3 regions of the Colwellia sp. 6_MG-2023 genome follow, and region 3 is predicted to be linked to each of the others. Evidence: predicted binding sites of a transcription regulator. Region 3 holds the regulator's gene; each other region holds the start of a gene.

Region 1 (3,200 bases), on a different contig from region 3:
ACCTACCAATTTAAAAAGTAGTAGTTCCAATCTATTTTGACCAACCAATTGTGTTCGCTGATTGACCGAGTCTAATATACCTGCCATAAAAACCTCATTTATAATCAAGAGCGCTATCATTAATCCTATATTGAATAGAACAAAAAGGCACAATTCTTGATTGTATTTACTGTATGTCAAAATAAGTGACAAAAAACTGATGCTTAGTATGTCACTATATTATAAGTAATGAATATAATTAATATACTCATAGTATAAACTTAATGTGCCAATAACTATGTTACCCTAGTTAAGAGCATAGTCGAGTATTTGAATTAACCTAAAAATATATGGCAAAAAATCATGCGTACAAGTATCGTTTATCTTTCTTTTATCTGCTTATTAATGCTTTTACCCTCCATCAGTTTAGCGACAACATGGGATAGAGCTTATATAGAGTCATTTGCAAAAAAATACCTAGAAGCCAATATACCTGCGCCAGCTGATGGACGAATATCCTTTAATGTTACCAATATAGATACAAGAATAATAATAAAACCTTGCCAAGTACCTATTAAAGCAAATATACCTGAAAATACCAATCGTAGGAATGTTAATGTTAATATAACTTGTGATGATGCAACTCCTTGGCAATTATACTTACCTGCTAAAATTGAAAGAACCTTTGCAGTTGTTGTTACAACGAGTACGATTGAGAAAGGTGAAGTGCTCACTAAAGAGAATATTGCAATAGATTACATTGCCACAAACAAAATACGTGGTGAAAGGATTACCGATATAAACTCAGTGTTGGGTAGTAAAGCAGAAAAAAGAATCGGCAATGAACGCACCATTACTAAATCAAACATATGTTTAGTTTGTAAAGGAGACGTTATTACTATTATTGCAAAAAACGATAACTTTTTAATTAAAACAAAAGGTACTGCACTAAGCTCAGGTAATTTACATGAACAGATTGAGGTTAAAAACTCACGTTCTGGTCGAATAATTAAGCCTCAAATTAGTGCTGTTAATCAGGTTACTATTAACCTATAATTTTTAAGATCTAATCTTTACAGTCGGAAATTATTTTACCCTAAAATTTTTAGTGTATTTTATTTAAGTTATCTTACTTTTTGCCGATATAAAGTTAATGAATAAACTTTAGAAGAACTTTTTACCGTAGGGTAATATTATGACTATAAATATCAATAACTTAAATAACCAAGCACAGATCAACCAAAATAAGCAGTCTCATGCTAAACAAGATGTGGCTCAAACTACAGCACATAGCCCACAAACTAAACATGTTGCTCGCGACTCTGTTTCCTTGACGCCACAAGCGCAACAGTTCAAAGAATTACAAAAAAAATCAGCTGATGCACCTGTGATTAATCAAGAGAAAATTGAAGAGCTGAAAAAAACAATTGCCTCTGGTGAGTATAAAATAGATCCGCAAAAGCTTGCTGCTAGCATGGCTAAGTTTGAATTTACGTTATAATTTGATATAACCGTGGGACTGGGTGATAATCACCCTTTGCTATAATAAAGGTGTACTTACATGTCAGCTTCCCCTCAATCAATAGAGTTAATTTCTCAACAATTTGCTCAATTACAAGAACTAGAGCAAATTATTAGTAGCGAAAAACTTATTTTACAGCAACATCAACCTGACGCATTACTAGAAATTAGTGAGCAAAAAAACTTATTGTTGGTTGCTATTCAAGATTTAGATAAAAAAATTAGTCTTAACCAAGCTTTTTCAATAGATAAAAAAGCCGGGGTTCTTGATGAAAAACTCACTGAAATTGAAGATCTATTACACCTTTGCCAACAAAAAAACAAAATAAATGGCCAAATAATAGCGCAATCTCAGCTAGCTGTTCAGCGTATGAAAACAACGTTATTAGAAAATAACAATAAATCATCAATGACTTATGATAGTAAAGGTAAGAAATCTGGTGGATTAAGCAGCATAGAGATGAAAGCTTAGATAAGTCATATACTTCAGTTATTCAAATTATTAGCTATTAGAATAACTGACTCAAAATAACCTCAAGTCAATATTTCATTAATACAAAACAAGCCTCTATAATGAAGCTTGGTTGAATCGAGTGTACCCTACGTTTAAAAGTATTCGACCTTCTTAATTTCTTTTCGCTGTAAATTTGCTTGATATATTTCATACACGTCTTTGAAATCAAGCTGTAATTCTGTTGTATAAGTATCCCCTACCGGATAACTTTTTACGACTTTAGCGCCTCTAATTAAGCCTTTTATAGATGAAACTAATTGTTGGTTTTCAATTAACATATCAGCCATAGTTGTTGAACTACTAATTTGTTGCCCATAAACTTGCTCTGCTAACTCTGAATAAGCGGCAATTTTCGACGCTTTAATGGCCATTAGCATCCGTTGAGTTTTGTTATCAGATTTTTGTAAACTTATTGGTGCGTAACCAATACCGTGAATAATAGGAAATACTTGTGGTTCAACTACTTGCCATTGTACATGCTTATCGTACATGCTTGTGCAAGAAGCAATAAACAGTAAACTTACAACAGCAGTTATTATTTTAAAGCGTGCATTTATCATTATTTCACCTCTTAAATTACTGTTGAATAGCAACAGCGCGCTGCTCTTTAATTAATTTATGATTACTGCGAATCATCATACCGTCTTTCATTATGACATGTTCACCATGATTTTTTTCTGCACCTACAACCCATTTAGGAATAAAAGATTGTGCTGTAGCAACAACAACATGAGATTGAATGCCAATCATACGTGCATTAACGATAATCCCGTCTTCTTGCTCCATCATAGTTCCTGTGACTACATAGTCAATAATCTGACGTTCAGGAAGCTCTTCCCAATCACGACTAAAAACATAGTCGCCTGCTTTTGTAACACGAATATGACCTGTAGCCTTGTAGTCAATAATGACCAAACCATGACTCTGTAATTCATGCACAAAGCTTTCTGCTATTTGATTTCCTAGCCAATTAGTTGACTCAAGATCCTCTAAATTCACAAACGAAGCAACAGCCACCGGCGTTTTCGCGTTAACAAAACTACTATTTGCTAACATTTGATACGCTAAACCTTTTACTAAATCATTAATGGCATGCTTAGGTAAGTTATAACTATCTATCTCACTTTTATCTGTTTGCTTTATCTTATAAAAGTTATCTTCTTTTACTGTATTGCTACAAGATAAA
Region 2 (3,200 bases), on a different contig from region 3:
AGCTCAAACTCTCATCTAAAACGTACTTACCAATGGATGTTCGATGTAAAGCTGTCACAGGGTTATTAAAGCGACCAAACATTCTTTTTATTTGATGATAACGCCCTTCTGTTAAGATAACTTCCGCCTGATATTGATTAATAATCGTCAAGGCGACTGGCTGAGTTGTAATATTCTCATAAGCAAAGTACATACCTGCAGAAAAAGCTGCAATATATTCTTGTGTTAATGGGTTTTGCAACGTAACTAAATAATGTTTAGCTACTTTGCTTTTTGGGGATGTTAATTTTTCAGACCAACGGCTATCATTAGTTAACAACACCAAACCTGATGTATTTAAATCTAAGCGCCCAACAATATGTAAACTCGCTTTTTCTTCAGCCGATAATAGTTCACCTAATAAGTCTATAACTGTTATATGTTTACTATCTTTGGTAGCGCACACAACCCCGATAGGCTTATACAACATAACGTACAAAGGTTGGTGTTGCTGAATAATCTTATTATCTAATGAAATAACAGAAAATTTATCAATAGATAAGGCAATATCTGTCGCGATCACCCCATCTACAGTTACTCTTTTTTGTGCTAATAATAAACGCACTTTTTTCCGATTAATTTGACAAGTTTCACTAATAAAGCGATCTAGACGAGCACGATTTATAGACATAATATAATAGTTACTAAATTAAAAAAGTTAATTTGATGAGACTAAATAGTATCTAAGGTTAACTGCTTAGCAACTAAATTAAGTACTTTTTGTAGTTTAATATGGAGCAACCCAGCAAGTATTTTATGCTGCTGGTTTAACATAGAAAACTCTGAATCAGTAATAGCAATATAGCAACTTAGTGTTTGATTTTTTTCACTGTTATTGTAATAGCTAAAAACATCATCGCTATAATGCTTTATTTCTGATTGAGCTTGGGCTTGTTTATGTATAGTAAAGCTGCTCGCTGTTTCTATAAATAGTTTAACGCTAAGCACAGCTTCTTCATTACCATACCAATTAGCAGTCATCGTTTGAAAATTAAATTGTGCTTCAAGTTTATTACATACCGATCTTATTTTAGTAAATTGCTGTACTAAATCATTACAAACAGAAATCGAAATAGGTAATTGTTCTGACATATTTTAGACTCAATTTAAAGCGACACATAAACGATATTATATCGTCAAACTATAATTAAAGCACGATGAGTAAGTGATTACCTAGAGACGATAAAAGAGCTCAAAAGTGAATAAATACTATCTTGATAAACTTTGCTATAATCTAAGTAAAGTTTTTTGTGAATAAGCCGATATATGGTTATTGAACATAATTATTAATTCATTCTGGAGTAGCGCTATGGCTATCAATATTACTAATGCACCAAGTTTCGCCCCCGAAAATGGCGGTAACGGTACAATTTTATCTGTTGCCGTAAAAGCAAAAGAGGTAGCCGAAGCTGAAGGAGAAATGGCATTGCAATTAATTCAAAGTGCAGCCCCTGTAGCTAGTTCAAACAATACAACTGCCAGCATTGGACAAAACATCAATATTAAAGCTTAACTCTATACGTTTAATAAGCTCATTTTAAAGACAGTTTATTCCATAATTATCATCGTTGATAAGCTATTCTTACTTTATCAAAGGGAATGATTTTCTTTGTCAGTCAGCTATGGGCTCTGCCCCCTGTTTTATTCATATTGTTGCCATAAAGAAGCTGCTACTTTGTCAATTGGCAATCTTTGTTCACTAAGTAACCATTTTACTATTTCAAAAGCTACATCAGGTGTCTTTTTATTTATTCTAGGCTTACACTTTTCCAGCCAATCAGCGACAATATCTTCATCTAATGTCCGCATTACCTCAGCAAATTTAAGATCATGTAATGCAAGTGCATTCGACTCTTGCTCCATTTGACCTTGTAATGGTTTAACGAGTAAAGGCAGCCCTAAATGCAAACATTCACTGATTAATTCAAAACCGCTATTTGATATAACCGCGCTAGCACGACACAAATCTTGTTTAAATCCTGCATAACAAGTGGCTCTTATCGATACATTCTTATCTTCGGTATTATTAACATCAGGAGAATATTGGATAAAATGTTTACTTGGAAATTGTTGTAATAACTTGGTTACTTTACTTTGATTTTCAAAGGGAAGATAAACTAAAACTACATCTTCATCCATTTTTCCAGTAAGACCGACATCAATAATTGGCGGTAAAGTGGATTGCTCAAAAGGTGCCCAGTGCAGCCCAATAGAATCCTTTGCTGGCGCAAAGTAATTCATCACGAATTCAGCGAGTAAACTTTTTCCGGCTCGCGGTGTATTATGACCAAAAGCATATTGATGCCCAATACCAAGTACTGGCTTTTTCTTTAGCTTTGCAGCCCAAGCGGTCACAGGTTCAAAATCGGTAATAATTAAATCATAATCGTCAATTGCCAACGTATGAGCATCATAAATAAATCGTAAAAAATTGTTATTGAATGCGGTTGCTAAATAATTAACTTTGCCATTTTGAACAATAAAAGTAAGCCCTTGTTTATAAATAAAATCACCAAAGATCTCCATATCAAAGAGCTTATCTTTAGGGCGGCCAGAAAAAAGAAAAGTCACCTCGACACCATTTTCTTTTAATTGCTTAGCCATAATTCGACTTCGAGCTATATGACCATTCCCTGTGGCTTGAACACCATATAATATTTTCACACCATCACCACAACATAAGCAATACTACTTCCTAAAGTAGCCCCTACCAGCGTATCTGTTGGAAAATGAACACCAAGTATTACCCGTGATATTGCAACACTCGTTGCCCAAAAATAAAGTGGTGATGCAATTAAACCTAGCTCAAGCACACATAAGTTAGCTAATAGAAATGCTGCCATGGTATGTCCAGAAGGAAAGCTAAACTGATCAGAGGCTTCAATTACACTGGTGAAGCCTGTCACTATTTCAGGTGGGCGCCTACGCTTTAAGCTATTTTTTAATACAAAATATAATAACCGCTCTATAGCACAAGCCCAAAGCAATATAATAACAAAGCGCTTTCCTTCTTGAGGACTTATTAGCCAATAGCATAATGGCAGTAGAAACTGCATATAACCATCACCCGTTCGAGAAATAATACGAACCATGGCAATAAACTGAGGATAAAATCGAGATTTTCTACACCATAATAATACACGAAGATCATACTGATAAAT
Region 3 (3,200 bases):
CTCAAGTTCACGGCCATGAGCAAGTTGCTCTTATATCAACGGATACCTTTAGAATAGCGGGTTTTGAACAACTGGCTACTTATGGAAAAATTATTGGTTGTCAAGTTAAGTTAGCAAAAGATAGCCAAGCATTAGACTTGTTGCTTGAACAGTTTTCTCAAAAGAAATTAATTTTAATTGATACTGCCGGTATGGGGCAAAGAGATATACGTTTAGCCGAAAATTTAGCTAATTTAGTATCTAATGCTAGAGTGAGAATAAGAAATTACTTAGTGTTAGCTGCTAATAGCCAGCAGCAAGTTATGCAAGAAAATGTTGATCGCTTTAAAAAAGTACCACTATCGGGTTGTATTTATACTAAACTTGATGAAAGTGTGAGTGTTGGCGAAATAATTACAACTTCAATTCAAAATGGCCTGCCAATAGGTTATCTTACTGATGGACAAAGAGTTCCAGAAGATATTAAAGTTGCAAATGCTGAGAAATTAGTTACGCTTGCAGATAAAATGGCAGCAAACGCAGCAAAGAAGAATGCAGCTTATGTTCAACGTACAGCAAGACCAATGCCGATAACGCCAGCGGTGGCGATATAGATGTATTTTAAATTGCAGTATTTTTAGTTAAAATAAAGCGATAATATAAGAAGTAATAAATGGCAGATCAAGCGAGCGGCTTAAGAAAAATGCAAGACTTAAAAAAAGTTAAAGTAATAGCAGTTTCTGGTGGTAAAGGTGGCGTTGGTAAAACCAATGTTTCATTAAACACGGCTATAGCCCTTGGACAGCAAGGGAAAAGAGTATTAGTGCTAGATGCCGATTTAGGGTTGGCTAATGTCGATGTGATGTTAGGGTTAAGAGTAAAACGAAACCTTTCTCATGTATTATCAGGTGAATGTGAGCTTGATGATATTATTATTACAGGCCCCCGTAATATAAAAATCATACCGGCTACTTCTGGCTCTCAATCGATGGTTGACCTTACTCCTGCTGAACATGCAGGGTTGATTCGTGCTTTTAGTGAAATGAATACTCAATTTGATGTACTGATCGTTGATACTGCAGCCGGTATCTCGGATATGGTACTGAGTTTTACTCGAGCAGCACAAGACGTAGTCTTAGTTGTTTGTGATGAACCCACGTCAATTACCGATTGTTATGCATTAATGAAACTATTAAGCCGTGATCATAATGTATTCAAATTTAAAGTTGTTGCTAATATGGTTCGTACACCTAAAGAAGGGCAACAATTATTTTCCAAGCTAACGAAAGTAACAGATAGATTTTTAGATGTAGCACTGGAGTTAGTTGGTGTTATTCCATTCGATGAAAATATTAGAAAATCAGTACGCAAACAACAAGCCATTGTTGAAGCTTTTCCTAACTCACCAGCAGCAATAGCGTTTAAGGAATTAGCAAAGAATGTTAATAGCTGGCCTATACCAAAACAAGCATCAGGTCATTTAGAGTTCTTTATTGAACAGCTACTCGATTACTAATATCTCGTTCATATTGTGTTATCAAGTAACTGATATAAATTATAAATATATAAAAATATTTTGGTGGGAATAGCAAAAAGTGGCAAAAACTAAAGCCTATAACAATTTAATTGATAAAACTGTGTTGCTTGAACAGCATACAGTGTTGGTTAAGCGAATTGCTTATCATTTACTTGCTCGATTACCGGCAAGTGTTATTGTTGATGACCTAATTCAATCAGGAATGATTGGTTTATTTGAAGCTGCAAATAACTTTGATAACACTAAAGGCGCTAGTTTTGAAACTTTTGCTGGCATCCGTATTCGAGGTGCTATGCTAGATGAAATACGCCGTGGCGACTGGACTCCTAGATCAGTACATAAAAATAGCCGCATGGTCAGTGAGGCAATTAAGCAATTAGAGGCAACATTAGGCAGAGATGTTACTGATATAGAAGTTGCTGAAAAACTTGAAATTTCATTAAATGAGTATCATCATATACTTAGTGAGGTCAGTTCTGGTAAAATACTCGGTATCGAAGACTTAGGAATGAGTGAAGATGCACTGAAGTTTGATGAAACTTATCACGGTGATGATCCGTATCAAAGTATCGAGCATAGTGCCTTTAAAGAAGGGTTAAGTGAATGTATTAGTTCTTTACCTGAACGTGAAGCTCTAGTACTGTCTCTATATTATGATGAAGAATTGAATTTACGTGAAATTGGCGCTGTACTCGATGTTAGTGAATCTCGGGTTAGTCAAATTCATAGTCAAGCAATGCATCGATTAAAAGCACGTATGCAATCTTGGCAAAATTAAGTAGAATTATAACTGTGTTAACCTATAAAAATTTTGAATGTTTCGCCGGAGGGTGCCTTGGATAAAAATATGAAAGTGCTAGTTGTTGATGATTTTTCAACAATGAGACGTATAGTAAAGAATTTGTTACGCGATTTAGGCTTTACAAACATTCAAGAAGCGGATGATGGCAGTACTGCCTTACCTATGCTTCAAAATGGTGATTTTGACTTTGTTGTAACAGATTGGAATATGCCAGGAATGCAAGGTATTGATTTGTTGAAAGCTATACGTGCAGATTCACGTTTAGCCCATATCCCAGTATTATTAATTACAGCTGAAGCGAAAAAGGAACAAATCGTTATGGCAGCTCAGGCTGGTGTTAACGGTTACATTGTTAAACCTTTTACGGCTGCAACACTCAAAGCTAAATTAAATAAAATTTTTGAACGTCTAGGTTAATTTTATTTAGACTAGCTAGTTAAAGCTACTTCAGAAAATTGATTAATTTAACTTAAGTATTAAGGACTTTGCATGAGTATGGCAATGGTGGGGCGTGTTTCTTTGGAGCAGGCTAAATCTTTAGTTGAACTTTTAGAAACAGGACAACAAGAAAAAGCTGATGCACTTGTGGCAGCGATTCAAAACCCAATTAACTCTGAACTATTTGCAGAAATAGGTAAGTTAACTCGTCAATTACATGACTCTTTAACAAATTTTCAGTTAGATTCTCGATTAAATGACTTAGCAACAGCTGAAATTCCTGATGCTAAAGAGCGTTTGAATTATGTGATTACTCGTACTGAAGAAGCTGCAAATAAAACGATGGATGCAGTTGAGTCTATTTTTCCAGTAATTGAAGATATTTCTAGTCAAGTTAGTGCAGTTAAACCTGCATGGTCTAAACTAATGAACAATGAGATAGAT

The links. The regulator FliA, encoded in region 3, starts transcription of late flagellar genes. The targets are predictions, from matches to a motif close to CTAAAGNTNNNNNNNNNNNNGCCGATA.
Region 1: the regulator FliA is predicted to act here: its motif matches at 1,098-1,124, upstream of flgM (flagellar biosynthesis anti-sigma factor FlgM).
Region 2: the regulator FliA is predicted to act here: its motif matches at 1,278-1,304, upstream of Q4503_RS17235 (cytoplasmic protein).

The regions. Positions count from the first base shown of each region.
Region 1 is NZ_JAUOPP010000032.1:19,050-22,249, forward strand. It holds gene Q4503_RS16985 (chemotaxis protein) at 1-87, opposite strand, end outside; gene flgA (flagellar basal body P-ring formation chaperone FlgA) at 343-1,035, shown strand; gene flgM (flagellar biosynthesis anti-sigma factor FlgM) at 1,175-1,480, shown strand; gene Q4503_RS17000 (flagella synthesis protein FlgN) at 1,541-1,972, shown strand; gene Q4503_RS17005 (LPP20 family lipoprotein) at 2,107-2,574, opposite strand; gene Q4503_RS17010 (FlgO family outer membrane protein) at 2,591-3,200, opposite strand, start outside.
Region 2 is NZ_JAUOPP010000033.1:17,754-20,953, forward strand. It holds gene Q4503_RS17225 (pseudouridine synthase) at 1-670, opposite strand, end outside; gene Q4503_RS17230 (hypothetical protein) at 712-1,131, opposite strand; gene Q4503_RS17235 (cytoplasmic protein) at 1,349-1,552, shown strand; gene Q4503_RS17240 (MJ1255/VC2487 family glycosyltransferase) at 1,681-2,703, opposite strand; gene Q4503_RS17245 (phosphatase PAP2 family protein) at 2,700-3,200, opposite strand, start outside.
Region 3 is NZ_JAUOPP010000003.1:182,154-185,353, reverse strand. It holds gene flhF (flagellar biosynthesis protein FlhF) at 1-593, shown strand, start outside; gene Q4503_RS03520 (MinD/ParA family protein) at 653-1,495, shown strand; gene Q4503_RS03515 (RNA polymerase sigma factor FliA) at 1,575-2,294, shown strand; gene cheY (chemotaxis response regulator CheY) at 2,352-2,735, shown strand; gene Q4503_RS03505 (protein phosphatase CheZ) at 2,808-3,200, shown strand, end outside.